4 regions of the Bradyrhizobium sp. BRP56 genome follow, and region 2 is predicted to be linked to each of the others. Evidence: predicted binding sites of a transcription regulator. Region 2 holds the regulator's gene; each other region holds the start of a gene.
What was found. Region 2 encodes LexA, which represses DNA repair genes until DNA is damaged. Its sites were predicted from a motif close to TGTTCNNNNTGTGTTCNG; they were not measured.
Positions count from the first base shown of each region.

Region 1: I6F38_RS21735 (single-stranded DNA-binding protein) is a predicted target of LexA. The motif match lies at 1,709-1,726, and genes of this name have one in related genera.
Region 3: ruvC (crossover junction endodeoxyribonuclease RuvC) is a predicted target of LexA. The motif match lies at 4,764-4,781, and genes of this name have one in related genera.
Region 4: dinB (DNA polymerase IV) is a predicted target of LexA. The motif match lies at 4,285-4,302, and genes of this name have one in related genera.

Region 1 is NZ_JADYVV010000030.1:85,691-91,727, reverse strand. It holds gene I6F38_RS21745 (outer membrane beta-barrel protein) at 1-445, opposite strand, end outside; gene I6F38_RS21740 (outer membrane beta-barrel protein) at 702-1,448, opposite strand; gene I6F38_RS21735 (single-stranded DNA-binding protein) at 1,897-2,391, shown strand; gene I6F38_RS21730 (DUF2306 domain-containing protein) at 2,651-3,049, shown strand; gene gyrA (DNA gyrase subunit A) at 3,274-6,000, shown strand.
Region 2 is NZ_JADYVV010000002.1:309,963-315,999, reverse strand. It holds gene I6F38_RS03240 (hypothetical protein) at 62-208, shown strand; gene I6F38_RS03235 (HAD family phosphatase) at 641-1,267, shown strand; gene glp (gephyrin-like molybdotransferase Glp) at 1,294-2,505, shown strand; gene lexA (transcriptional repressor LexA) at 2,749-3,453, shown strand; gene I6F38_RS03220 (hypothetical protein) at 3,710-4,138, shown strand; gene I6F38_RS03215 (hypothetical protein) at 4,284-4,511, shown strand; partial or broken gene I6F38_RS03210 (ComEC/Rec2 family competence protein) at 4,508-6,037, opposite strand, start outside.
Region 3 is NZ_JADYVV010000083.1:10,849-16,885, forward strand. It holds gene ybgC (tol-pal system-associated acyl-CoA thioesterase) at 1-287, opposite strand, end outside; gene I6F38_RS37770 (hypothetical protein) at 388-1,005, opposite strand; gene I6F38_RS37775 (metallophosphoesterase) at 1,197-2,114, opposite strand; gene ruvB (Holliday junction branch migration DNA helicase RuvB) at 2,354-3,403, opposite strand; gene ruvA (Holliday junction branch migration protein RuvA) at 3,597-4,214, opposite strand; gene ruvC (crossover junction endodeoxyribonuclease RuvC) at 4,211-4,738, opposite strand; gene I6F38_RS37795 (YebC/PmpR family DNA-binding transcriptional regulator) at 4,911-5,657, opposite strand; gene I6F38_RS37800 (methyl-accepting chemotaxis protein) at 5,871-6,037, shown strand, end outside.
Region 4 is NZ_JADYVV010000005.1:29,071-35,107, forward strand. It holds gene I6F38_RS05485 (type II and III secretion system protein family protein) at 1-1,052, shown strand, start outside; gene I6F38_RS05490 (hypothetical protein) at 1,065-1,469, shown strand; gene I6F38_RS05495 (tetratricopeptide repeat protein) at 1,761-2,177, shown strand; gene I6F38_RS05500 (hypothetical protein) at 2,335-3,360, opposite strand; gene I6F38_RS05505 (hypothetical protein) at 3,689-3,955, opposite strand; gene dinB (DNA polymerase IV) at 4,364-5,611, shown strand; gene I6F38_RS05515 (hypothetical protein) at 5,726-5,935, shown strand; gene pyk (pyruvate kinase) at 6,017-6,037, opposite strand, start outside.

The sequences.
Region 1 (6,037 bases), on a different contig from region 2:
CGCCGAGCGCGGTGACGCTGACCTCGTTGTTGGCCCAGGCGTAGCCGCCGGTGCCGTAGAACAGCACCTTGTCCACAGCGAAGCCGAAGCGGCCGCGCACGGTGCCGAGCGAGTCGATCTTGCTGCGGGCGGTGACGCCGAGCGCGGAGACCGACGCGTCGATGTCAGCGCCTGCAGCGTCGACCTCGAGGCCGTACACGATGTTGCCGGCCTGCCAGTTGTAGCCGATGGTGCCGCCGCCGAAGCCGCCTTCCATGCTCGGGGTGCCGGAGTTCTCGCTGGCGTAGCCGCCGTAGCCACCGACGTAGAAGCCGGTCCAGTTGTAGATCGCGGCCGGCGGCGGAGCCTTCACGTAAGGCGCGCGTGCCGCCATGTCGGCGGCCATTACCGGTGCAAAAGCGCTCAGTGCAAACATGCCGGCCGAGGCCAGCAAAACATTCCTGATTTTCAAAGTCCCAGTCCCATTTTCTTGTTGTCTCTTCAAAGATTTTGAAGAGAGCGTCACAGCAGTGTCGCGTGACGTGCTGGTGCTTCTACAGAGAAATGCCGGAACGTGTGTATCCGCGAAACCACAACGCACCGAAAACGGCCCCGGTGAGGTGCGCGTGCACACGCAACGAAAAAGCCGGCGCACAAACAGGCACAAACAAAAAGGCCGGCGGGAGGCCGGCCTTTCGTCTGGATCAATCGGCCTGGCGCGATCAATAGCGCGCGACGACCGGGCCACCCCACTTGTAGTTCACGCGGACGGTGACGAGGTCGACGTCCTGGCGATCGCGGATGGTGCTGTTCAGCGTGCCGCTGGGGGCGATCAGGTTGTAGGTCTTGTCCTGCATGAACAGGTGGTCGTATTCGATGCCTGCGGTCCAGTTCGGCGCGAAGCCGACTTCGATGCCGGCGCCGACGGTGCCGCCCCAGCGGGTGTCGCTGGCGCTGCCGACGAGCACACCGGTCGGGGTGAAGTAGGTGTTGAAGCGGTTGTCGGTCAGCGCCGCGCCGCCCTTGGCGTAGAGCAGCACGTTGTTGACGGCGTAGCCGATCTGGCCGGTGAACAGGCCGAATGCGTCGATCTTGGACTGGTTGGTGAACAGGCCCGGGAAGATCGCGCTGCCGTTGCTGCCCTTCAGGTCAGCCCAGTCGCCCTGCGCTTCAAGGCCGAACACCCAGGTGCCGGCCTGCCAGCGATAGCCGATCTGGCCACCGGCGACGCCGCCCGTTGCGTCATGGCAACCGTCAGAGGCGAGGAAGACGCCGGCCGGGAGCTGATCCCAGCAATTGTGGCTCGAGCCCCAGCCGCCGTTGGCGCCGATGTAGAAACCGGTCCAGTCATAGATCGGGGCAACCACCGGCGGCGGCGCCTTGGTGTACGGGCGCGCAGCGAGATCAGCGGCCGCGGCAGGCGCAGCAAACGCAATCAGAGCAACCGTACCGAGCAAAAACTTCTTCATTATCAGTCCCCCAGCACCCCGATCGGCTTCCAAACGGTCCCGAAGCACGATCCCAGACGCGAGCGCCCGCGCCATGGTTGGAGCTATACGCTGATTCAACCGGAAACGCAGTCTCCCAAATGCAACACTCGCGGGAGAAGTACCGAGAAGGCAAGTTGCTGATTTGTTTGCTGTTTTTCTAAATCTTGCTGCCGGGCGTCGGCCTGCGCCGAGATCGACTGCCGCTCCGACGGCACTGGCCGCTTCTACGGATGGTTGTGGCGAACAAAACTGGAACGATGCCGGATCCGGTGCTATATCCCGATATCCGTGGATAACCGCGCGACGGCAAAGGCGACGAGCCGGCACCGGCGTATAGGGTCATCCACGACGCCTGCGACGTAAGTGGCGAAGGTTGAGAGTGGCGGCCGAATGTCCGGACGCCCGGTTTTTGAGTGGAGATGATGCGATGGCAGGAAGCGTGAACAAGGTGATCCTGGTGGGAAACCTCGGCAAGGATCCGGAAATCCGGCGGACGCAGGACGGCCGTCCGATCGCAAACCTTTCCATCGCCACCTCGGAAACGTGGCGCGACAAGGGCACCGGCGAGCGCAAGGAAAAGACCGAGTGGCACCGCGTCGTGATCTTCAACGAGGGCCTCTGCAAGGTCGCCGAGCAGTATCTGAAGAAGGGCGCCAAGGTGTACATCGAGGGTCAGTTGCAGACCCGCAAATGGACCGACCAGAGCGGCGTCGAGAAGTACTCGACCGAAGTCGTGCTGCAGGGCTTCAACTCCAACCTCACCATGCTCGACGGGCGTGGCGGTGGGGGCAGCAGCTTCTCCGATGATGGCGGCAGCGATTTCGGCTCGGCCGGACCGGTCAGCTCGGCGCCGCGCCGCGCCGTCGCCGCGGGTGGTGGCAGCAGCCGCAACAGCGACATGGACGACGACATCCCGTTCTGAGCAGCGGTCGCGCTTCCGTCGATTCCGTCAGGCGCCGTTCCGTGAAGATCATTTTCCCGGAACGGTCGCTGCGATCTAGACCTGCAATTTCCTCGTGTGGAATATGAGGATAACCCGGTAACTCTTTGTCAGAACCTCGGTGGTTCGACGTACAGGGATGCGGGTTCCCTGGACTTTGACACAGCCTGATGTAAATGATATTTACATTGGCCTGCGGCATTTGATGCCTGGCCGCGAGCTTCACTCGAGAGCCGCCATCATGAGCCTCGCGCCATTGCTCGACGCCGCGCCTGCGATCCCGCTCCACGCCTTTGCCGCGATGGCCGCCTTCGTGCTCGGCTCCATCCAGCTCGCCGCCCCCAAGGGCACACTGCCACACCGGACCCTGGGCTGGATCTGGGTGATCCTGATGCTGGTGGTCGCCGGAACCTCGTTCTGGATCCATCAGATCCAGCTGGTCGGTCCCTGGAGCCCGATCCACCTGCTGTCGATCTTCTCGCTCGCCATGCTGGTGCTCGGCGTCACGGCTGCGCGGAGCCACGATGTCCGCCGCCACAGGTTCACGATGATCGGCATTTTCTTCGGCGCGCTAGTCATTGCCGGGCTGTTCACCTTCATGCCCGGGCGGATCATGCATGCGGTGGTTTTCGGCCACTGACGGGAGAGGCAAGTAGCGAATGGCGGGTGGCGAATAGGGATTTTTCCATCCGCTGTTCGCCATTCGCCACGCACTTCCCGACCAAGCCGCCGGAACCTCGGCGCTCCACCCGTAAGTGCATGAAAAAACGAACGGAAAAACGGCTTGCCGGAGCCGCGCAAGGGTGGTTATCAGGCCCCCGATGGGCTATATGATTCCCCAGCAGAACCGACCGGATTTCCCCTTTGTCCGATAACGACGACCACAAGCCCGGCGAGCCGCCGGGACCCTCAGATATTCGTCCCGTTTCCATTCTCGACGAGATGAAGAAGTCTTACCTCGATTACGCGATGAGCGTGATCGTGTCGCGTGCGTTGCCCGATGCGCGCGACGGGCTCAAGCCGGTGCACCGGCGCATCCTCTATTCGATGCATGAGCAGGGACACACGCCGGACAAGAAATACGTCAAATCCGCCCGCGTCGTCGGCGACGTGATCGGTAAATATCACCCGCATGGCGACCAGTCGATTTACGACGCGATGGTCCGCATGGCGCAGGATTTCTCGCTGCGCGTGCCGCTGATCGACGGCCAGGGCAATTTCGGTTCGGTCGACGGCGATCCACCGGCGGCCTATCGATATACCGAAGCGCGGCTGACCAAGGCGGCGCTGGCCGTGCTGGCTGACATCGACATGGAGACCGTCGATTTCCAGCCGAACTACGACAACTCCGAGAAAGAGCCGTCGGTTCTGCCGGCCCGGTTCCCGAACCTTCTGGTCAATGGCGCCGGCGGCATCGCCGTCGGCATGGCGACCAACATCCCGCCGCACAATCTCGGCGAGGTGGTCGATGCCTGCGTGGCGCTGATCGACAATCCGGCGCTCACGATCGACGAGCTGATCGACATCATTCCCGGACCGGACTTCCCGACCGGCGGCGTCATCCTCGGCCGCCAGGGCATTCGCAGCGCCTACCATCTCGGCCGCGGCTCGATCGTGATGCGCGGCAAGGTGACCATCGACACCATCCGCAAGGACCGTGAAGCGATCATCATCACCGAGATTCCCTATCAGGTGAACAAGGCGACGATGGTCGAGCGTATCGCCGATCTCGTCAAAGAGAAGAAGATCGAGGGCATCGGCGACCTGCGCGACGAGTCCGATCGCGACGGCTATCGCGTCGTCATCGAGCTGAAGCGCGAAGCGGTGCCCGACGTGGTGCTGAACCAGTTGTACCGGTTCACGCCGCTGCAGACCAATTTCCCGGCCAACATGCTGGCGCTGGATTCCGGCCGTCCGCAGACGATGAATCTGAAGGACCTGCTCACCATCTTCGTCGCGTTCCGCGAGCAGGTGGTGACCCGGCGGACCAAGTTCCTGCTCGGCAAGGCGCGCGACCGCGCCCACATCCTGGTCGGCCTTGCGATCGCGGTCGCCAACATCGATGAGATCATCCGCGTCATCCGGACCTCGCCAGATCCGAACACCGCGCGCGAGGCCCTGATGTCGCGCGACTGGCCGGCACGCGACGTCGAGGCGATGATCACGCTGATCGACGATCCCCGGCATCGCATCAACGAAGACGGCACGCTGCGGCTGTCGATGGAGCAGGCCAGGGCCATCCTCGATCTTCGCCTGCAGCGCTTGACCGCGCTGGGCCGCGACGAGATTTCCGAAGAGCTCGACAAGCTGGCGGCCGAGATCGCCGACTATCTCGATATCCTGCGCTCGCGCGCCCGCGTGCAGGGCATCGTCAAGACCGAACTGGCCGAGGTGAAGCAGCAGTTCGCCACCCCGCGCAAGACCGTAATCATCGAGCAGGAAGGCGAGGTCGAGGACGAGGACCTGATCCAGCGCGAGGACATGGTCGTCACCGTGTCGCATGCGGGTTACGTCAAGCGCGTGCCGCTGTCGACCTACCGAGCGCAGCGCCGCGGCGGCAAGGGCCGCGCCGGGATGCAGACCCGCGACGAGGATTTCGTCTCGCGCCTGTTCGTGGCGTCCACGCACACGCCGGTGCTGTTCTTCTCGTCGCGCGGCCAGGTCTACAAGGAGAAGGTCTGGCGGCTGCCGATGGCCGCGCCGAACGCGCGCGGCAAGGCGCTGATCAACATCCTGCCGCTGGAGCAGGGCGAACGCATCACGACGATCATGCCGCTGCCGGAGGATGAATCCTCCTGGGCCAATCTCGACGTGATGTTCGCGACCACCAGTGGCACCGTTCGCCGCAACAAGCTGTCCGACTTCGTCGACGTGCGCCGCTCCGGCATCATCGCCATGAAGCTCGGGGAAGGCGAGGCGATCGTCGACGTCCAGATCTGCACCGAGCATGACGACGTGCTGCTGACCGCCGCTGGCGGCCAGTGCATCCGTTTCCCGGTCACCGATGTGCGCGTCTTCACCGGCCGCACCTCGATGGGCGTGCGCGGCATTGCGCTGCCCGAGGCCGACAAGCTGATCTCGCTGGCGATCCTGCGCCATGTCGAGACCACCTCGGACGAGCGCTCGGCCTATTTGAAGATGCGCCGCGCGGTGGCCGGCGAGGCTGCGACCGAGGAGCCGGTCGAGGCCGAGGGCGAGGAAACCGCGAATGCGATCCAGCTGTCGCAGGAGCGCTATGCCGAACTGTCGGCGGCCGAGCAGGTGGTGCTGACCGTCTCCGTCAACGGCTATGGCAAGCGGACCTCGTCCTACGAGTACCGCACCACCGGCCGCGGCGGCAAAGGCATCGTCGCGATGAGCGTCAACAACCGCAATGGCAACCTGGTGGCGTCGTTCCCGGTCGAGGACGCCGACCAGATCATGCTGGTCACCGACAAGGGTCAGCTGATCCGCTGCCCGGTGGCCGATATCCGCGTCGCCGGCCGCTCGACCCAGGGCGTGATCGTGTTCGACACCGCCGAGGACGAGCACGTGGTCTCGGTCGAGCACATTCCTGAAGAGGAAAACGGCGAGAACGGCAACGGCGGCTAGCGCCGCCGTTTCGGAGAACCCCCAGCCCGAATGCAGC
Region 2 (6,037 bases):
CCTACATGGGGACGTCGTGAAGGTTCCCGAAAAGGACCGGAACGGAAATTGATGCTGTTCGTTGGACCGCATGATCTCGAAAGACGGAGCGTCCAACGCCGTGACCCGGAAAACCTTGCAAGCCCGCTCGGAACAGGCGCTCGTCGTCATCATTCTCAGCACCGGTGCGCTGATCGGTTACCTCGGCCTGGCGCTGTCCAGGCTGTGAGAGCTACGCCCGGCGGGCATCAACCGCCGGCGGGCATCAAGCTGCTTGGTGCCTAAAGCTCACGCGCGTGCCACTGAGTTGCCCCGACGGGGCAAGCCCCGCAGCAAAAATATAGGGTGAAACGAAGAGCAAAGCTCGGACAGATCATGTCGCGAGAATGCGGATGTTTGACGCACAAGCGACGACACCCGCCGTCGTCCCGGCGAAGGCCGGGACCCATTACCCCAAATCTCAATTGTTGCGCGACGCTGGGGCCACGATCCCGTTCCTGATCAAATGCGGTGGTTATGGGTCCCGGCCTTCGCCGCGACGACGGTGTTGTGCGCGGGAACGGTATCGCGATGAATGCAACGCCACGTACAATCCACACACCGGTCACTGAAATCGAGGACATTGCCGCCTGCCAGCAATTCTCGTACACGGTTTCACGCAATGACCTCGCAATTCACTCCCAACTCCGTCGACGTGCTGCTGTTCGATATCGGCCGCGTCGTGCTCGACATCAACTTTGACAAGGTGATGGCGCACTGGGCGCAGCATGCCGGGTGTGCGCCCGCCGAGCTCGCCACGCGCTTTGTCGTCGACGACAGTTTCAAGCATCACGAGATCGGCCGGATCGACGACGCGGCATTCTTCGAGAATCTGCGCCGGACGCTCGGCATCAACATCACGGACGCCCAGTTCCTCGAAGGCTGGAACGCGATCTTCACCGGCGAGATGCCGGGCATCGCCCCGCTGCTCGCGGCGGCCGCCGAGCGGATGCTGCTCTACGCCTTCTCCAACACCAATCCGGCCCATGTCGCGCATTTCTCGGTCACCCATGCCGAGCTGCTCAGCCATTTCCGCAACGTCTTCCTGTCCTCGAGCATCGGCTTCCGCAAACCGGACGCCGAGGCCTACGATCATGTGGTAAAAGCCATCGGCGTGCCGGCGTCGCGGATCCTGTTCTTCGACGACCTGGCCGCTAATATCGAAGGTGCGCGGGCGCGCGGCCTTCATGCTATCCACGTGACGTCGACGGATGACGTGGCAAGGGCTTTGACCGCACTTGGAATTTGAACATTAGGAATTGAGGAGCTCTGAGCGTGGCCCTGATGCCGGTTGCCGATGCCCTGTCCGCCGTCCTCGCCGGCGCCGAACCGCTGCCGGAGGAGATGGTCGCGCTCGATGCCGCCTACCACCGCACGCTTGCGCACGACCTCGCGGCGCTCCGCACCCAGCCGCCGCAGCCGATGTCGGCGATGGACGGCTATGCGGTGCGCGCCGCCGATGCGGCTGATCTAAAGGCCCGGCTCAAGGTGATCGGCGAAGTCGCCGCCGGCCGGCCGTTCGAGCGGACGGTCGGCGCCGGCGAGGCGGTGCGGATCTTCACCGGCGGCGTGATTCCCAATGGCGCCGACGCGGTGATCATCCAGGAGGACACCGCCGTCGACGGCGACCACATCACGATCACGGAGGCCGCCAGCGTCGGGCGGCACATCCGCCCGGCCGGGGTCGACTTCCGTGAGGGCGAGGTGCTGCTCGCCGGCGGCAGCCGCCTGTCCGACCGCGCGCTGTCGCTGGCGGCCGCCATGAACTATCCGGAACTTGCGGTGCGGCGCCGCCCGAAGGTCGCGGTGCTGGCGACCGGCGACGAGCTGGTGATGCCGGGCTCGCAGCCCGGTCCCGGCCAGATCGTCTATTCCAACGGCTACGCGCTGCGGGCGCTGGCGCGCGCCGAAGGGGCCGAGACCGTCGACCTCGGCGTTGCCGCCGACACGGTAGAGGCGACCACGGCGGGCATCCGCCGGGCACGCGAGGCCGGCGCCGATGTCCTGATCACGACAGGCGGCGCCTCGGTCGGCGACCACGATCTCGTCAAGCGGTCGCTGGAAGCCGAGGGCGTCGAGATGGCGTTCTGGCGGATTGCGATGCGGCCCGGCAAGCCGATGATGCATGGCCGGCTCGGCGCGATGCGGGTGATCGGTCTGCCCGGCAATCCGGTGTCGTCCTATGTCTGCGCCTTCCTGTTCCTGGTGCCGTTGATTCGGGCGCTGAGCGGCCGGAAAGTGATTCATCATCGCCGCGCGAGCGCCCTGCTCGGCCGCGACCTCGCCGCCAACGACCAGCGCGAGGACTATCTGCGTGCGCGGCTCGAAGCGCGCGAGGACGGCACGCTGATCGCAACGCCGGTGACGCAGCAGGACTCGTCGCTGCTCGGGAATCTCGCTGCGGCACGGGCACTTCTCGTGCGTCCGCCGTTTGCGGCAGCTGCCGTCAAGGGCAGCGAATGCGAGATTCTGACACTGCCCGAATAGGGTTTTCGCGCCCCGCCGATTGTGCGTTGCCCGACACGTTCACCGGAAATTAAGTGGTTGCGGAACACATATCGAACATATAGTGTCCGTTCATGATTTGTTTCGAGTACTGGTGTCTACAATCGGGAAGCTGCATGGAAGCAGGTGCATTGAGCACATGCTCCTGAGGTCAGGCCCGGCCTGCAGGCCCCACCAGAAGAGTCTCGGAATCGAACGACGCTATCAACCGGGGGAATACTCGAGATGCTCACGCGCAAACAGTACGAACTACTGCGTTTCATCAATGAACGTCTGAAAGAGGCCGGCGTACCGCCCTCCTTCGACGAGATGAAGGATGCGCTCGACCTGCGCTCGAAGTCCGGTATCCACCGCCTGATCACTGCGCTGGAGGAGCGCGGCTTCATCCGCCGCCTGCCGAACCGCGCCCGCGCCATCGAGGTCATCAAGCTGCCCGAACTCTCGGCCGGCGGCGGCAACGGCCGCCGCGGCTTCACGCCCAGCGTCATCGAAGGCACCCTCGGCCGGCGCGCCAGCACGCCGCCGATTGCCGAGGATGACGGCAACCGTCCGGTCGCGGTCCCCGTGATGGGCCGGATCGCCGCCGGTACGCCGATCGAGGCGCTGCAGACCCGCAGCCACACCATCAGCGTGCCGCCCGACATGCTCGGTGCCGGCGAGCACTATGCGCTCGAGGTGCGCGGCGACTCGATGGTCGATGCCGGCATCCTCGACGGCGACATGGCGCTGATCCAGCGCAACGACGTCGCCAATACCGGCGACATCGTGGTGGCGCTGATCGATGAGGAGGAAGCCACCCTGAAGCGCTTTCGCCGCCGCGGCGCATCGATCGCGCTCGAGCCGGCCAACACCGCCTATGAAGTGCGCATCCTGCCGCCGAACCGGGTCCGCATCCAGGGCAAGCTGATCGGCCTTTATCGCAAATACTGAATTGCAAATACTTGCGGCGGCCGGGAACGAGCAACACGTCGGATCGTTCCTTGCATGATAGTGTAGCGTACGGCCTGCCCGATGCGCTCCGATACCTCTCGCGCAGCGTCGCGTGTTTGTGATCGGAGCGATCTCGGACCAGTCGTACAATCGCCCAGAAACGAGCAGACGCTCGTTCGCTATCGTCCACTCTGGTAGAGGCCCTAATGCCTCAAGGAGAGGCACGGGTCGCTACCTCGAAATGAGGAGCCATCCGATGTGTGACTATAGTCTGCACGCCGTGGCATCGCGCCCCGCCATTGTCGGAGAGACGCTGATCACGACGACGTTCCGCGGCACGTCGACCCGCGGCTTTGCTTCGGAGAATGACCCCACTGTCGCGGTCTGCATGCTGCCGGGCACCGAGCTCGCTTTCGCCGAGAACGTTCGCTACGACAGCCGCTGGATCTGGACCAAGACGCTGAACTATCGCGTCGGCGTGTTCAACGAAGTCGAGCCCGACGTGCCTGATCGGCATCATGACGCGGTCGAATTCCCCGACGGCAGCCATGTGCTGGTGACTCAGCTGGTCGAGGGACAGCGCGTTAGCGTGCTGCAATTGCCGGCGCTGCATCCGCCGGTCGAGCAGAAGCCGAAGGTTGTGGAGCGGCGGCCCTCCGCATTCGCAACGCTGTTTTTGGGTTGAGCGCATCGTCGCCGCGGAATGAGCTGTTCGGCGGCGGATGACCTAAGCAATTTCGGGCGACCCCGGACTCCCGCTTCCGGGGCGCAGAAGGAGATTTGCGTCGGCCGGCACCTTGGCGCATCATCAGGCACGGAGGACGTGCGCGGTGGTCGATAAGGTCACATGGCAAAAGGCTGGACGCGTCACGGAACCGGGCCGCTACATGTTCCGGTTCGGTTGGCTGACGGTAACGGCCGACGACCTGAAAGTCTGGGAGCAATTTCCCGAGGCTTCCTTCACCCTCGTCAAGAAGCCCGACGCCGGCCCCGACTCCGACGAATACCATCTCGGCCTGTTCGAGCTGCCGAGCGCGCCGTCGCCGGACCACGGCTAATCATCGCCCTGCAGATCGGTCTCGGCCGGCGTCGCATCCACCGCGGGCCGCGGCGCGACGGCGGGCGCGCGCAGCGTCGTCTCGCTCTCGCCGTCGCCGGGAACCGCCGGCGACCACGGCCGGTCGATCCCGCCGGGCTTGACCGCATCGACGGCGTAGCCGTCCCTGCTCCGTCGCAGCACCAGCGCGCCGTGGCGGCGCAGCCGCTCGGCATCGATCACCGATGCCGCGCAGCCCTGCGGCGCCGGCCGCGTCGTCACGATCAGGCCTGCGCGCTCGCAGTCGTCCGCCAGCGCCTCCGGCCGGGTCGCCAGCGCGACGAAGGCGCCGCCGGGTCCTTGGGTCACGCAGCCGCCGGCATCGCACGAGACGCCCTCGCCAAGCGACGCATCGGTGGCGGTGCGCGCGTCGGCGTCCGCCGCCAGCCACTCCTTGACCAAAAATGCATCCTTGGCGCTGTGCATCAGATGCAGCCGTCCATCACCGCCACGCACCGCGACGTTGCGGCCGTCGCCCGAGATCAGCACGTCCGGCTGCGGCACCCTGAGCGCCCCGACCGAGGCCACCAGCAGCAGCACCGCGCCTGACCAGCGCAGCGGCGTGCGCAGCAGCCCGAGCAGGATGATGCCGGCGCTCGCTGCGATCAGCGGCCCGATGCCGAACGCCGCCATGCGGCCGACCGCGCCCGGGAGTGCGGCGACCCATTGCGTCACCAGGATCATCCAGTCGATGCCAAGACCCATGATCGCCCAGAACACGCCGTCGAAGCCGAACGGCATGGCGACGAGCCCCAGCAGGCCGGCCGGCATCACGACCGCCGAGACCACCGGCATCGCCGCGAGGTTGGCGAGCAGCCCGTAGGGCGTCACGCGGTGGAAATGGAATGCGGCATAGGGCGTCGTCGCCAGCCCCGCCACCAGCGAGGCCAGCATCAGCATCGTGAGCTCGCGCCCGCCCCACAGCGCGACGCGCGCGTCGCCGAATGGTCGGGCGACGCCAGCAGGTTCGGCAGTCCGATCTGCACCAGCGCCACCAGCCCGAGCGTCGCGGCGAAGGACATCTGGAAACTGGGATGCACCAGCGCCTCCGGCGCGATCGCGAGCACGATCAGCGCCGCCACCGCCAGCGTCCGGAAGGTGATCGCGCGGCGGTCGACGATCACGGCGAGCAGCACCACGGCGGTCATGAAGAACGACCGCTGCGTCGCGACCTCCGCGCCCGACAGCAACAGATGGAACGCCGCGGCGACCAGCGCGGCCGCCGCTGCCCATTTCTTGATCGGATGCGCCGCCGTCAGCGCCGGAAACAGCGCGAGCAGCGCGCGCACCGCGAAGAACACGACGCCGGCGACCACGGCCATGTGGTAGCCGGAGATCGACAGCACGTGGCCGAGCCCCGAGATGAACATCGCATCGTTGACCGGCGTCGAGATCGCGTCGCGCCGGCCGGTGAGCAAGGCGGTTGCGATCGCGCGCTGGTCGCCGTCGAGCGTGGTGCGGATCCGCGCGTCGATGGCGTCGCGCAGG
Region 3 (6,037 bases), on a different contig from region 2:
CAGGTCACGACGTCGAGCACGTCGTCCATCCGTGCCGGCTTGAGGAAGTCGAGCGTCATCGAGCGCACCACAAAGGCGAAGCCGCCGGTCTCCTCCTGCGCTTCATCGAACAGCGCCTGCTGCTCGGCGCCCATCAGGCGGAGATGATTGGTGCGGCCGCGCTCCATGAAGCGCAGGTAATTGGCGTGATAGACGATGCCGGAAAAATCGGTGTCTTCGTAATAGACGCGGACCTGCATATGGTGGCGGCCGTCGCGGATCTGGCCGTCGAGAATGGGTGAGGTCATTTGCAGCCCCCGATTGCGCAAAACTTTGGTTCGTATTGCGCAAAATCACCGGCCGACGCAAGCACGGTCAGGAAATCTTGGGATCGACTGGCGATCTGGATCAGGCGACCTTCTGGAATACCTTGTTTCTGACGACCTCTTGGTACCGATGATCTGTTCTGACCAGGTCGTCAACGATCATCTTGACTTGAAAAGCGTCGATCTGCTCATCGGTATATTGATCGCCGATTGCCGGAATTTTCGTCGGATCGAGTGACGATCCCCTCAGACGCCATTCATAGTCGTCGAAATCCATGTAACCGCCAACCTTGAGCAGTTTGTCGCACAAGAAGTAGTTCAAAGCGTCGACTGCGACCGTATGCGCGCCGTCGAGAAAGCAATAATCATAGATCGGAGCGCCCTCATACTGCCTGATCAGCTTCATGAGAGACCAGTTGTAGGAATCGTTGAACTTCTGGGTGTTGCCGAAATATGAGATCTTGTTGGGGTAGGCGCTGAGCTTTGTCTCCGCGCGCTGAACCGCATCGTTGAAATCGAAAAGATGCAGCTCACACTCGGGAAACAGCTGGCAGACGTTTCTTGCGGTATCCGCCATGTAGATTCCAAATTCGGCGTAACGGAACGGCTGCTCCCGGCCGAAAACGGTTTTCATGAACTCGTAGGTGCCTGTCGTCCCCTGGACGCCGACGACGAGCTTCTTGGGATACCAATCCTGCATTTTGCGCAATCCCTCCCGCTACCTTAGGATGAAGGGTACCGTCCACAGAAATATGCGGCAACTTACGATCCTTCATCGCGGCCATGTCGAAAGGCGCCACTCCGGAACCGGAACGGATACAGCGCGGTTACTTTCGACGGAACCGCCGTCGGCCCGCATCCGATGCGCAGCTCTCGCCCACGCAAGCGTAGTCAGGACACCAGCGGCCCCTTTGCGCCGAGCGTGACCTGCACGATCTCGGGCGGCACGCCGAGGCGGAACGGCATGATGCTGCAGCCGAGGCCACCGGAGACGACGACGTCGCATTTCAGCTTGATATGGCCATAGGCGAGCCGCATGCCGTGCTTCACCGGCACGGCCGGCGACCAGCCGAGCAGCCGCACCTGCCCGCCATGGGTGTGGCCGGACAATTGCAGCGCGACGCGCGAGGGCACCCGGAGCGCGACGTCGGGCTCATGCGCGAGCAGGATCACCGGCGCATCGTCAGTGACCTTGGCAAGCGTCGCGTTGAGATCGTCGATGCCGATGCGCGTGACCTGGCGATAGGGCCGCGCCGCCATGAAGGCGAGCTGGTCGCCGAGACCGGCGAGCCAGAACGGACGGCCGTCCTTGGCGAGCCGCACCACGTCGTTCTCGTAGACCGGAATCCCCGCCCCCTCCAGCGCGCGGCGCGCGAGCGGGATGCCGCGCCCCAAGCGCTGTACCGCCTTGTCTTCCCAGTAGTCGTGGTTGCCGAGCACGGCGTGCACGCCGAGCGGCGCCTTCAGGCCCTTCAGCACCGCGGCCCAGTCGGAGGCTGGAATGAAGCGGGTGACGTGACGCAGCCCCGCGACATAGTCGCCGAGCAGCACGACGATGTCGGGGTTCAGGGCGTTCGTCCGCTCGACTATCTCAGCGATGCGATCGAGCGACATCCAGGGATCGCAGGCGTGGATGTCGGCGAGCGCGGCGATCTTGAGCGGAAAATCCGCCGGCCATTGCCGCGGCGACAGGTCGTAGCGCGTGAGCGCGAGGCGGACGACCGGCTCGCTCAAGCCATAGGCCGCGGTCGAAGCAGTGGCGGCGGTCAATCCGCCGAACCCGCGCAGAAAATGACGACGTGAAATCATGGACGTGTGATCGGTGATGCCTGGCGCTTGTCGAAAACGTTTGAGTTATCATAGGCCCTTTGATTGGAGCGAAATTTGGCCGCGTTTGTGCAGACGGCCTGCAGAGATGCCGCAATGGTTAGCGGGCAAGGTTACTGGCAAGTGCGATGCGCTGCATCAACACGTCTCTTCACGACTTCGGGAGCGGAGGGCTTTTGCTTCAGCATGAAGAACCGCTTCGCGCTCTTCCGGATCATGCGTCAGTCCTCGTCGCCGTTGCCGCCAAACAGGCCGAACTGCGAGGGGTCGCGGTTCGGCTCGGCGAGGCCGAGATGCCGGAAGGCGTGCGAGGTCAGAAGCCGGCCCCGCGGAGTACGCTGCAGATAGCCGCACTGGATCAGATAGGGCTCGATGATGTCCTCGATCGCATCGCGCGGCTCCGACAGCGCCGCCGCCATGGTCTCGACGCCGACCGGCCCGCCGCCATAGTTCAAGGCGATGGTGGTAAGGTAACGGCGATCCATTGCATCGAGCCCGGCGCTGTCCACCTCGAGCGCGCTCAACGCCCGGTCAGCGATGCCGCGGTCGACGGAATCGGCATCGGCGGCGGAGGCAAAGTCGCGCACCCGGCGCAGCAGGCGGCCGGCGATGCGCGGCGTGCCGCGGGCGCGGCGCGCGATCTCGTTGGCGCCGTCGGCCGTCATGCCGATGTTGAGCACGCGGGCACCGCGGGTGACGATCTTCTCGAGCTCTTCCTCGGTGTAGAAATTGAGCCGGATCGGAATGCCGAAGCGGTCTCGCAAGGGATTGGTGAGCAACCCCGCACGCGTCGTCGCGCCGACCAGCGTGAACTTTGACAGCTCGATCTTCACGGAACGCGCCGCCGGACCTTCGCCGATGATCAAATCGAGCTGAAAATCCTCCATCGCGGGATAGAGCACCTCCTCGACCGCCGGGCTGAGGCGATGGATCTCGTCGATGAACAGCACATCGCGTTCTTCGAGATTGGTCAGCAGCGCCGCGAGATCGCCGGCCTTCGCAATGACAGGGCCGGAGGTGGCACGAAAGCCGACGCCGAGCTCACGCGCGACGATCTGCGCCAGCGTGGTCTTGCCGAGGCCGGGCGGACCGACGAACAGCACGTGATCGAGCGCCTCGCCGCGTTTCTTCGCAGCCTCGATGAAGATCGAGAGATTCTTGCGCGCCTGGGCCTGACCGACGAACTCCGTCAGCGACTGCGGCCGCAGCGCGGTGTCACCGACATCGTCGGAGCGGCGTTCAGGCGAGACCATGCGCGACGGCGTATTCATGATGCGAGACTAACATGAGATTGTTCTCCCTCTCCCCGCTCTTGCGGGGAGAGGGTTGGGGTGAGGGGCTCCTTCCGCGAGCGCACTGTGTGTCGAGACCTGTACCCCCTCACCCGGATCGCATCTGCGATGCGATCCGACCTCTCTCCGCAAGCGGGGCGAGGTGAAGAACAGAGGCGCTCCAATCCACTGATCACTTCGACAATTCCTTCAACCCGAGCCGGATCAGCTGCGCGGTCTCGGCCTTCTCACCGGCGCTGCGCGAGGCGGCGGCGATGGCGGCGGCGGCCTGCGGCTGGCCGTAGCCGAGATTGACCAGCGCCGAGATCGCGTCGGTGACCGGACGCGGCGCGCGGTTGTTGTCGATCGCGCCTGACAGTTGCACCACCGCGGGATCGACATCGGCAAAGCCCGGCGCCTTGTCCTTCAATTCGCTGACGATGCGCTCGGCGACCTTCGGCCCGACCCCCGGCGTCCGCGCCACCGCCGCCTTGTCGCGCAGCGCGATGGCATTGGCGAGATCGGTCGGCGGCAGCGTGCCGAGCACCGCGAGCGCGACCTTGGCGCCGACCCCCTGCACGGTCTGCAGCAGGCGAAACCACTCGCGCTCGTGATCGCTGCGAAAGCCGAACAGTTTGATCTGATCCTCGCGGACATAGGTCTCGATCGAGAGCACGGCGGCGCCGCCCGGCGACGGCAACGCCTGCAACGTGCGGCTCGCGCAATGCACCTGATAGCCGACGCCGCCGACGTCGAGGATCACATAGTCCTCGCCATAGGAATCGATCAGCCCCTTCAGCTTGCCTATCATAGGCTCGCCACCCTGAGCCGCAGCGCGGTGCTCTGGCGGTGATGGGCGTGGGTGATCGCGACGGCGAGCGCGTCCGCGGCGTCGGCGGATGGCGGCTCGGCTTTCGGCAGCAGGATCTTCAGCATCACCTGGATCTGGTTCTTCTCGGCATGTCCGGCGCCGACCACGGTCTTCTTGACCTGGTTCGGCGCGTATTCGGCGACCGAGATACCAAACATTGCGGGCACCAGCATGGCGACGCCGCGCGCCTGGCCGAGCTTCAGGGTGGCCACGCCGTCCTTGTTGACGAAGGTCTGCTCGACCGCCGCCTCCACCGGTCTGTGGTCGGCGAGCACAGCGGCCAGCCCCTCATGGATCGCGAGCAGCCGGTTCGCCAGCGGCAGATCGTCCGGCGGTTCGACCGAACCGCAGGCGATATAGACGAGACGATTGCCTTCGGTCTCGATCACGCCCCAGCCGGTGCGGCGGAGACCCGGATCGATACCGATGATACGGACGGGAGAGCGAATCGGCTGGGATGTCATGGGCTAGTGATACCGCCTGCGCCGGGAGAACGAAACACAAACGGAGCCTCATACCCGGGAAAGCACAATAGCCGCAATCGTCATGCGCGGGCTTGACCCGCGCATCCATCGATCAGAGAAGCCTTTGCTTTTTGATGGATTGCCGGGTCAAGCCCGGCAATGACAAAGCAAACTACCCGCCCATCTTCGCGATCAGAGCGTCGGACACCTCGAAATTGGCGAACACGTTCTGGACGTCGTCGTGCTCGTTGAGCAGGTCCATCAGCTTCAGCAGCTTTTCGCCGGTCTCGTCGTCGACCGCGACGGTGTTCTGCGGTTTCCAGGTCAGCGCCGCCTTGCGCGGCTCGCCGAACTTCGCCTCCAGCGCTTTTGCGACTTCGCGGAAAGTGTCCTGCGAGGCGTAGACCTCGTGGCCGGCTTCGCTGGAGACCACGTCGTCGGCACCGGCCTCGATCGCGGCATCCAGCATGGCGTCGTCGGAGGCGACCTTGGCGTCGTATTCGATGATGCCGGTGCGGTCGAACATGAAGGCGACCGAGCCGGTTTCGCCGAGATTGCCGCCCGACTTGGTGAAGAAGGAGCGGATATCGGAGGCGGCGCGGTTGCGGTTGTCGGTCAGCGCCTCGACGATGACGGCGACGCCGCCGGGGCCATAACCCTCGTAGCGGATCTCGTCATAGTTCTCGCCCTCATTGCCCGCCGCCTTCTTGATGGCGCGGTCGATATTGTCCTTGGGCATGTTCTCGGCGCGGGCCGCGACCACGGCGGCGCGCAGCCGCGGATTCATCGCCGGGTCCGGGGTGCCGAGCTTGGCCGCCACGGTGATTTCGCGGGCCAGCTTGCCGAAAAGCTTCGACTTCTGGGCATCCTGCCGGCCCTTGCGGTGCATGATGTTCTTGAATTGGGAATGGCCGGCCATGCGACGTCTCTTCGGAGCTTAGGGTCTGAACAGGAATGGAAAACGCGGCCTTATAGGCCCCTCGCGGTCAAAATCAAAGGATCGGCGGGGCCTTCCGGCGGACGAATACTACCGCAAGCCGGAATATGAGGCACTTGTTAACCATGACTTCATGCCCGGATGCGAGGATCGCCCCGTCCCGCCGCAACTTTCCACAGCCCCCAAAGAGCCCACATGGCGTTCGGTTTGTTTCGAAAGCAAGTGCCGGAGCCGGCTGCGCCGGCCGTCGCGCCGCAGGTTCCAACCGCGGCCGCAGCCCCTGAGGTCTCGACCGAGGCTGATTCGGCCAAGGATTCGTCCAAGGATTCCTCCAAGGAGATCCTGGAATTGCTGGAACTCGA
Region 4 (6,037 bases), on a different contig from region 2:
TCGGCGTGAACCTCATGGCGGCCAACGCCAATGGGACCAATATTGCCAATTCGGGATTGGGCGGCGTCGCAGTCGCTGGCCGAACTCCCATTGGCGGTGTCAATAGTATCAATACTGTGCCCATCAGTGGTGTCAGCGCCATCCCTGGTACCAGCAGCACTCCTGTTGGTGCCAATCCTGCTGGCAGCCTTCCAGTGCTGGGAACGATCGGAACGCTTGTTGGTTCGGCCGGCGGCGTGGTTGCGCCCCCGTTCGGAAGCTTGTTGACGAGCATTCTTCGAACCAGCAATGGCAGTTCGGTAGATCTTCTGATCACCGCACTGGAAACCAAAGGACTGGCCCGCCGGCTGGCGGAGCCGAATTTGACCACGCTGTCGGGTGATGCTGCGCGATTCCTGGCTGGTGGTGAGATTCCGGTGCCGGTCGCCTCGTCGCCGGTCCCGGGCGCACTGCCGACCGTGAGCATCGACTACAAGAAGTTCGGCGTCGAACTGGCCTTCGTGCCGACTGTGCTGTCGCGCGGAGTGATCAACCTTCGCGTCGAGCCCTCGGTCAGCGAGCTCGATTTTACCAACGCGGTGAGCATCTCCGGAACGACCATCCCGGCGCTGAGCCGCCGTGACGCACGCACTACGGTCGAGTTGCGCGACGGCCAGAGCTTTGCCATCGCCGGCCTCTTGCAGACGCGCAACCGGCAGGACGTCTCGCAATTGCCCTGGATCGGCTCGGTGCCGGTGCTCGGATCCCTGTTCAGCAGCAAGTCGTACCAGCAGCAGGAAACCGATCTCGTCATCATCGTGACGCCGCGCCTCGTCGCGCCGGCAGCGCCCGGTCAGCAACTGGCATCGCCGCTCGATTCCCGCCTGCCGGCCAACGACGTCGATTTCTTCCTCAATGGCCAGATGGAAGTTCGCAAGCGTTACGACGACTACGTCAATTCCGGCGGCGACGTGAAGGGACCCTATGGTCACATCATCGCGCCAAACGCTGTTGTTCCGGCTCCGCCACCGGCTGTCAGTGCGAACCAGCCGGTCGTGAAGACCTTGAACTAGGGGAGGCGAGAGATGACCATCCGATATCTGGCTTTGCTCGCACCCTTCCTGCTCGGCGGCTGCTACGGCCTTTACGGACATGACGAGATGGACCGCTACGTGCAGCGTTCCGACACCATCACGATGAGCGCCGGCAACGCCAAAGAGGTCAACGCCGTTACACACACGATCCACCCGTGGCCGGCCTATGTCGGCGATCGCAGGATCGCCTACGACGCGCGGCGCACGGGCACTGCGATAACGCGCTATGGCACCCAGCAGCGGCCGCTCGATCAGCTTCCCGACATGGGCGATCCGACCAAGGCGATGGGCCAGCCGCCGCCCGTCACCACGATTCAGAACGTCAACACGACCGGATTGGGCGCAGGGACCGGTGGATCGGTGGCCGTCGGGGTCGGAGGCGGAGGCGGCAGGTAATGTCCTTGCAGCGTCGGCCAGGTGCCGGGGCAGGGATTCGGAAGGGAAGTGCGACGTTAGGTTTCGGCAGACCTCGGTATTTCGGTCGTGCCGTCTGTTTTCGTAGGTAGTTTTGCGATGGATCTTCGAATGGTGCAGGGGCTGCGCTGGACTTGGGGAATGGGGCGAGGATTGCATCGCCTCGCACCGGCGTTGATCTGTTGCGGCTTGGCGACCGGCCTTGGGGCCTGTGACTACACGACGCGGGAGGCTGCGATCGTAGCCCCCGTGGATCCGCCGGGCGGAGACCCCGTGCAGGAGCCGACCGACGTCAAATACTATCCCTCCGACGAACCGGTGCGGATGGGGCTCGAGCACTACAACCGCGGCAATTACGGAATCTCGCAGCGCTATTTCAAGGAAGCGGTCGAGAAGGCGCCGAAGGACGTGACGGCCTGGGTCGGGCTCGCGGCGAGCTATGACAAGCTGCGCCGCTTCGATCTCGCCGATCAGGCCTATGCGCAGGCGATCCGGCTTGGCGGCGAGACCGTCCAGATCCTCAACGATCAGGGCTATTCCCTCATGCTGCGCGGCAATCTGAACGGCGCGCGGCGGAAGTTCGAGAAGGCGTATTCGCTCGATCCGGGCAACCCCGTCATCGCGAACAACCTCGAGCTTCTCAACGGCAGCCGGAGGTTCATCGAGCGTCCGCCGAACAATCAGCCGTAGGTTGACAGCGGTTCACGAGCCTCTGCACGATTTCTTAGGGGTATGATAATACCAAATTTTGCCCGACGCGTCGAGTTGCCGGGTCCGCCGGCTCCTTTGCATGGGGTTGTTTTCGATATTTTGGCAGCTCGCCCCTGCGACTTGACCTCGCCACGATCTAGTTCGGCATCAGCACGACATCGATGCGGCGGCTGTTTCGCGTGCTGATGATGATAGCACCGTTGCGGGTGGCGAATCTCGCACCGAGAAGCCGCGGCACTTTTTCCGTCAACGACGACGGCAGCGGAATCATTCCGCCGGTGATGGGATCGCCGACGTTGATCGGCGCGACTGCTGCGCCGCCCGAAGGCGCTGCCTTGATGTACTCCCTGATCAACTGAATCTCTTCACGCGAGAGGTTGAGCGCGGCCTGTTCGCCTGCGCCGTCAGTCAGCTTCTTTTCCGCCTCGGCCTTGTCTTGCGCATCTTGCTGCTGGGCGGCATCGCGTCTTGCGACCTCGACCTGTTCGAGTCTGGCGAGGCGTTCCCTCAGCGGCGTGATCTCCCGCCGCAACGCGGCTATGTCCGACTTCAGCGAAGAAAGCTGACCAAGTGCAATCGCGGCGGCAACGCAAGTGACGACCGAGATCAGGCTGAGGCACGCCACCGCCAGCCCCGTCAATCCGCCTCGACGATCGGCACGACGATCCCCGACATCCTCCGCGGATCGCCGTCGCCGCGCGGCGGCGAATTTCGGCTTGATCGTGCCGAGGAAGCTGACCAGACCGGACAACCGCGCAGCCACCATGCGGTTCGCCTCTTGAAAGGAGCCGAATGCAGGCGCAGGGACGATCGGAGAGTGCGCCGGGGGGATGCCGGGAGCAGTAGCCGAATGGCCCGCGCCGGATGGCTGGCGGTCGTCGCGGTCCTCGCGCGTCATGCCGGGGAGCTCGAGATCAACGTCGTCGGGACGGTCGATCGCAGCATCCGCAACGTAATGGCGCGTGTCGGCGGCAGCGGCGTCCAATCGTTCCGTTTCCTGTTGATCGAGTCCTTCTTCAAGCGAGCGCCACAGCGAGAGCCCCGAATCGGTGATCTGCAGGCCCGCGTCGTTGATCGATGCCCATCCCGATTGGAAGACGTCGGCATCGCCAAGCTCGGACGGCCGCTTCGACTGCGTGGCCTCATCGCCGGCCGCGATCATGCGCTTGACCTCGCGGCTGACCTCGTCGATCGCGATCCGCTGCCCGGGCCTTGCGGCCAGCACACTCAGGATCGCCAGATTGAACCTCATGCGGCGCCTCGCGATGCCCCGTCAACCGGCCGTGCCGCCGTTCCGCTCCCGTGCAGGCGACGTGCGAGCCTCAGCGGGGTCGAAGCGGATCAATCATGCCGGCACGGACGTCGGTTAATCAGGGAGTCAAGCAAGTGTACCGGCTCGCCAAGGGGCAAACAATCCGGCACCAGACCTACGACAGATGGATAAGTCGGCCCGCAAACGAGACGCGTCGGGATCGTGTTCGCGGCGCGCCTCAGAGAAACTCGCGAAGTCTGGAGAGTTCGATCACATGCTCGGGTGAGAGCACGTCGGGGACGAGGGGAGGCTGCGACTTGGTGCGGATCTCGTAAAGATGTCGCGTCTTCTCGGGCTTGCTCATGAAATCCCGAATGCATTGGTCAAGCGTTCCATTGACGACCATATAGGGCGCGCGATCCTCTCGCCTCGAGTTGTTGAGAGAAGGCCATTTGTAAAGGTGGGCCGCAGCTTGGAAGTCCACCTGATGAGATTGGTCGGTCATTGCAAAATATCTAGCCGAAAAAGCCCTGCGCGGCAAAGTCAGCCGGCTGATGAGTGAGCCGGTGCGGCAATACGCGCAAGCTGCGGTCGTGCATCGCAGAAGCCGCCGTCATGCATCTCGAACGATCCGCCGATGTGCCTCGCGTTGATGCCTCGCAGCAACTCCCGCTTCGATCTCCCGCGGGCCGAGATCGAGGGCGAACGGGCGAAGCCGGCTGAAGGCAGCGCCGGCAGATGCCCTCGCGCGGCAAGCGCGCAGCGTGGCAACGCGCGTTGACGACCTGGCGTCGTTCGCGGCGCCAGCGGCCGCGATGACGTGCCGGATTGACTTGTTCCTATTTTGTTCTATTGCCAGTTTCCACGTCCGGGGACCGGCGGCTTCGGTCAGGTCAGGGATGAACGGGTCGAGATGGCAGCCGCAGCCACCATCCTTCATGCGGACCTGGATGCATTTTACGCATCGGTCGAGCAACTGCTCGAGCCGTCGCTGCGCGGCAAGCCGATCGCCGTCGGGGGCGGGGTTGTGCTGGCGGCGTCCTATGAGGCCAAGGCCTTCGGAGTGCATGGCGGCATGTCGGGGCGGGAAGCGCGCCAACTGTGCCCGCAACTTGTTTTCGTCGGCGGCCATTTCAGCGATTACCAGCGGTTGGGTGACGCGGCCATCAAGGTGATCGGCGACTTCACGCCGCTGGTCGAGCGAATTTCGATCGACGAGGCGTTTGCGGACGTTGCCGGCTGCACTCACCTGTTCGGAACGCCTGCCGAAATAGCCGCGTCGATCCGGTGGCGCGTACGCAGCGAGCTCGGCCTTCCGATCTCGGTCGGCGTCGCCCGCACCAAGCATCTGGCGAAGATCGCCTCGCAGGTCGCAAAGCCCGATGGACTTGTCGTCGTTGATCCCGACGCCGAGCTGAGCTTCCTTCACGAATTGCCGGTTGAGTTGATGTGGGGAGTAGGGCCGGTCACCAGGACCCGGTTGGACGCGATCGGTGTCGCGACGATCGGTCAGCTCACCAAATTGTCGGAACGGTCGCTGACGCACTTGCTCGGTCCGGCGGCGGGCGAGAAACTCGCCGCGCTGGCCTGGAATCGCGATCCGCGACAGCTCAAGCCACACCGGCGCGCGCGATCGGCGGGAGCACAATCGGCACTTGGCCGAAGGCCTGCGATCGAGCAAGTCATCCGGCCAACGTTGCTTCATCTCGCCGACCGCGTCGCCACGCGGCTTCGGGCGAAGTCACGGCCTGGACGAACCGTGACGGTGCGCGTCCTCTTCGCCGACCTGAAGTCGGTGACGCGCTCGATGACGCTCGATGCGCCGGTGTGCACGACCATCGTCCTGGCGCGGCTCGCCGAGAATCTCGTGCGCGCTGCTCTTGCTGACCATCCCGGCGAGAAGATCATCTCGCTGCTGGCGATCTCGGTGTCGCATCTCGAGGAGCATTGGGATCTTGCATTGGAGCTTCCACTCGGACTGGAGGACGAAGCGCTTCGGCCTGGAAGTCCGACAGGGATGGCCCGCTGGGCGGCGGACCGTGCGATCGACAAGATCCGCGATCGCTTTGGCTGGGAGGCGATCGGATATGGTTCAGCCGCGCTGGAGGCGGTTCATTCGGTGCCCGACGCGTTTCGCAAGCTTGCCGAGAGAGATCTCTAGCGTTCGCCGGTTCACGTATCTGTCACTGCATTAAGAAAAGGCAATTTGGAATCGCGCGCTTGTGAGTGGCGACCCCGTACGGTCGGCCTATTTTGAGCCTGCGGAGGGACAGCCATGAAGCACAGCGCCGAACTGATCCAGACGATGCGCGATGCGTTGGATGCGGTCATGGCAAGCGTACCGGCGGATCAATCCGTGTTCGGTCTCAAGGCCGCTGTTGCGGAATGCATCCTGCGAGCCGCAGCTCACGGCCAGACCTCGTTCGACGGGCTCGTGACGTCGGCATCCGATCAGCTTCAGTCGATCATCTCGATGCTGACCTAGGCGATCGGACGGTGCGCGACCGTCGCGTTCGCCTTGCCGCGCGGTGTGCTGATGATGCAATCGCTCGGGCCGACGGTTCTCTCAGGGCAGCGATACGACCCG